2 regions of the Stenotrophomonas sp. AC248 genome follow, and region 1 is predicted to be linked to the other one. Evidence: riboswitches for the same ligand, from Rfam matches in the RefSeq annotation. Region 1 holds a riboswitch; the other holds the start of a gene.
The links. A riboswitch is a leader RNA that binds a small molecule or an ion and turns the genes downstream of it on or off. The one in region 1 is predicted to bind glycine.
Positions count from the first base shown of each region.

Region 2: another riboswitch for glycine. It lies ahead of gcvP (aminomethyl-transferring glycine dehydrogenase); the one in region 1 lies ahead of ACZ0AE_RS17910 (trimeric intracellular cation channel family protein).

Region 1 covers NZ_OZ409840.1:3,974,637-3,976,830, forward strand. Annotated here, with positions in the region: gene ACZ0AE_RS17900 (hypothetical protein) at 1-392, opposite strand, end outside; gene ACZ0AE_RS17905 (GIY-YIG nuclease family protein) at 478-741, opposite strand; glycine riboswitch at 786-880, shown strand; glycine riboswitch at 889-980, shown strand; gene ACZ0AE_RS17910 (trimeric intracellular cation channel family protein) at 1,071-1,688, shown strand; gene ACZ0AE_RS17915 (MdtA/MuxA family multidrug efflux RND transporter periplasmic adaptor subunit) at 1,925-2,194, shown strand, end outside.
Region 2 covers NZ_OZ409840.1:3,209,703-3,211,896, reverse strand. Annotated here, with positions in the region: gene gcvP (aminomethyl-transferring glycine dehydrogenase) at 1-983, opposite strand, end outside; glycine riboswitch at 1,072-1,173, opposite strand; gene ACZ0AE_RS14635 (multidrug effflux MFS transporter) at 1,467-2,194, shown strand, end outside.

The sequences.
Region 1 (2,194 bases):
GGCCAACTGTCCAGCCAGGCCGTGATCGCCGCATTGTGCGGGTTGACCGCATCGGCCATCGCCTTCTTCTTCGCCGGGCTCTCCCCCTCCTGCATCATCTCGCGGAGGACGTCGTCGCCGATGCCCCAGTATTCGGCCAGCGGCACCAGGCCACGAAGGTTGGCAGGCACCTTGGCCCGGTCGAGCGGCGTGCGCGCGGCCGCGATGGCATCGGGGGCGTAGGCGGCACGGAAGGAATCGGCCGGGGCGATGTCGCCATACCGCAGTGCGTTCACGGGCGTGGCCGCCGATGCAGGCGCGGCGATCACCAGGCCGACCAGCAGCAGCGTGGGGAGCGACAGGAGCCACGTCGTGCGCGTCCGTGTCAGCGGCTTTCGTTGGAGATCGAACATCCTGGTTCCCTCCCGGTGGTCGGCTGATTGTGGCCTACGCCGTGACGGCGAGCCAGCGTCACGCGCAGCCGGGTGGAGCCCGGCGCTACGGGGTGGCCTGCAGCCACGCCAGCTTGCGCGCCCGCGGCTGGCGCTTGAGCTGCCATTCGGCTTTGGAGGCGGTCGCGCGGTCCGGGTAGGCGCGCATGGCCAGCAGCTTCACCGGCGGGTGGGCGCGGGTGTACTTGGCGCCCTTGCCGGCCAGATGGGCCTGGAAGCGGGCGTCCACGTCGTTGCTGATGCCGGCGTAGTAACTGCCGTTGCGGCATTCCAGCAGGTACACGTACCAGGGGGCGGGTTCAGCGGGCATACCGGGATTATCCACCGGAGAGCGCCCGGCGGCTGCTAGAATCCGCCCCGGATGCAGGAGAGAGGTGCCACGCTGGCACCCGCCGAAGGCGCAGGCTCCCATAATCGCTCAGGCCGGTGGCTCGGAACGCCACCAACCATGCATCCAGCACGCCGATCTGGAGAGAGGTCTTCAATGACCCGCCGAAGGGGCACGTGGCCTTGGCCACCGAACTCTCAGGCAAAAGGACAGCGGGAGCGGCAACGGAATCCCACCCTCACGACAGTGCCCCGCGCTGGCGTGCGATGTGCGTGCTTCCGTCCCCGCCTGACGTGCCCGGAGCCTCCCCCATGCTGCTCTCCCTGATCTACCTCATCGCCATTTCCGCCGAAGCCATGACCGGCGCGCTGTCCGCCGGACGGCGGCGCATGGACCTGTTCGGCGTGGTCATCATCGCCTGCGTCACCGCGCTGGGCGGTGGCTCGCTGCGCGACATCGTGCTGGGCCACTACCCGCTGGGCTGGGTGAAGCACCCCGAGTACCTGGGCTTCACCATCTGCGCGGCGTTGATCGCCACCTGGGTGGCGCGCTGGATGCACCACTTCCGCCGCACCTTCCTGGTGCTGGATGGACTGGGGCTGATCTGCTTCACCCTGATCGGCTGCGCGGTGGCGCGCGATGCCGGCCACGCCGCGCCGATCGTGCTGATCTCGGGCATGTTGACCGGTGCCTTCGGCGGCGTGCTGCGCGACGTGCTGTGCAACGAGGTCCCCCTGATCTTCCAGAAGGAACTGTATGCGGTGATCACCCTGTTCACCGGCGCGGCCTACCTGGGCCTGCTGGAGCTGGGCGTGTCGATCAACGCGGCCACGCTGTGGTGCCTGGGCGGCGGCTTCCTGCTGCGCCTGCTGGCGATCCACTTCAAATGGGAAATGCCCAAGTTCGTCTATCGCGACGAGGTGCATTGAACGGAACGTTCAATGCACCGGTAGCACCCGACCGTCCCGCCCCATGACCAAGGTCATGTGAGTGCAGGCACCCACACGCGGTACCATGACGCCCCCGCCCCTCCCGGGTCGGTATCCAGCCACGCTGCGGCATTCGACCAGCGGCCCCGCCAGACAACCCCACTTCGCCTCGCCTGCCCCCACGGGCCGGTAAACCATGGACGCGTTCGCCGTGTGGCGCACGCGCAGGATGCCCCATGTCTGCCCCGCTCCCCTCGCGTTCCCGTCGTCTGTTCAAACCGCTGTTGGTCGTGGCCGTGCTGGCCGCCGCCGTGATCGCCTGGCGCGTGTTGTCGCCCGCGCCGGCCGCCGAAGCCGCACCCGCGAGCACCGCCACGCCGGTGCGCGTGGCCACGGTGGTGCGCGAAGACCTGGTGGTGCGCCTGAAGGCGCTGGGCACGGTGACGCCGTTGCATACCGTGAGCCTGCGCAGCCGCGTGGAGGGCGAACTGCTGCGGCTGTCGTTC
Region 2 (2,194 bases), 760 kb from region 1:
TGCTGCTCGCGGGTCTGCAGGGTGAGGCGGTAGGCTGCGTTGCCCTGGGCGTCGACCGACACGCCGATCAGGCGGCCCGGCATCGAGCGCTTGTAGGCGTCGCGGCAGGCCATGAACGCGGCATGCGGGCCGCCGAAACCGAACGGCACGCCGAAACGCTGCGAGTTGCCCACCACGATGTCCGCGCCCCATTCGCCGGGCGCGGCGATCAGGGTCAGCGCCAGCAGGTCGGTGGCCACGGCAACCAGGCCGCCGCGCGCGTGCACGGCATCGGCCAGCGCCTTGTAGTCACCCACATGGCCGAAGGTGTCCGGGTACTGCAGCAGCACGCCGTAGGCTTCGGCTTCCATGGCTTCTGCCGGGGTGCCCACGCGCAGCACGATGCCCATCGGCTCGGCGCGCGTGCGCAGCAGTTCCAGCGTCTGCGGGTGCACCGCGTCGTGCACGAAGAAGGTGTCGGACTTGCTCTTGGCCGAACGCTTGGCCAGGGTCATCGCTTCGGCCGCGGCGGTGGCTTCGTCCAGCAGCGAGGCGTTGGCGATTTCCATGCCGGTCAGGTCGGCGCACAGGGTCTGGAAGTTGATCAGCGCTTCCATGCGGCCCTGCGAGATCTCGGCCTGGTACGGGGTGTAGGCGGTGTACCACGCCGGGTTTTCCAGCACGTTGCGCAGGATCACGTTCGGGGTGAGCGTGCCGTAGTAGCCCTGGCCGATGAAGGTGCGGAACACCTGGTTCTTGTCGGCGATGGCGCGGATCTTGGCCAGCGCCTGCACTTCGGTCAGCGACTCGGGCAACGCCAGCGCCGCCGGCGACTTGATCCCGGCGGGCACGATCGCATCGGTGAGCGCGTCCAGCGAGGCGTGGCCGACCACGTCGAGCATCTGCGCGATTTCGGCGTCGTTGGGGCCAATGTGGCGTTCGACGAACGCGTGGCTGTGTTCAAGCTCGCGCAGGGAAGGGGTGTTCTGGGACATGGCTGGCATCTCGAAGAGTGGGCACGCACGTTCGGAAGGCTGCCGGGTCGGGGTGCATCGCAGACGCGCGCGAACCACCGGACCTTGCGGTCTTCCTGGGTGCCCCTCTGTCCTTTTGCCTGAGAGTTTAAAAGCGCGCATCTGCGTGCTTCGTGCCCCTTCGGCGCCGGCACTGGCCGGTCTCTCCAGAGTTTTGATGCGGGTGGTATCGGGCCTGAGCGATTACGGGCGTTGCGCCTTCGGCAGCGGGTGCTTCAAAACAAAGCGCCGCTTCTCCCACCATGTAGCCCGGCGATTATAGCCCAGCGGCCTTGCCGGCTGCGGCCCTACCCGGGATGAATGGGGGACGCCAGACGCCCCGGAATGGGACCGTTGGCATGGTGCGGGGGCCGGCAAAGGCCTATCATGGCCGGATCCTCGTATTCATCTGGCGCCGCCCGTTCCGGGCTGGCGCCCGCCGTGCATTCGCGCATGGCCCAGACGGAAGACCGCATGACGCCCGCCTCGCCCTCGACCCGCCGCCTGGCCCTGCTGCTCGCAGGCCTGGCGATGTTCGGTCCGTTCTCGATCGACACCATTTTCCCGGCCTTCCTGCTGCTGGGGGAGCGCATGCAGGTGGACCAGGTCGCGGTGCAGCAGACCATCAGCGTGTACCTGCTGTTCTACGGCCTGATGAGCCTGGCGCACGGCCCGCTGTCCGATGCGTTCGGGCGCAAGCGGGTGATCATCGGCGGGCTGGTGCTGTTCATCGGCGCCTCGATCGGCTGCGCGCTGTCACGTGACATGACCACGCTGCTGGTGTTCCGCGCGCTGCAGGGCGTCACCGCCGGGGTCGGGGTGATCGTCGGCCGCGCCGTGATCCGCGACCTGTACCACGGGGCCGACGCGCAGCGCCTGATGAGCCAGGTGTCGATGATCTTCGGCGTGGCCCCGGCGATCGCGCCGATCATCGGCGGCTGGATCCTGCTGGGCGGGGGCGACTGGCCGCTGATTTTCTGGTTCCTGGTGCTGTTCGGGGTGGTGCTGCTGCTGGCCACCGGCAAGTGGCTGCCCGAAACCCACCCAGTGGAGGCACGCACGCCGTTGTCGATGCGCGAACTGCTGCGCAGCTACCTGCGCATGGGCTCCAACCCACGCCTGTTGCGGCTGGCGGCGGCCGGCGCGTTCAACTTCTCCGGCATCTTCCTGTACATCGCCTCGGCACCGGTGTTTGTCATGCA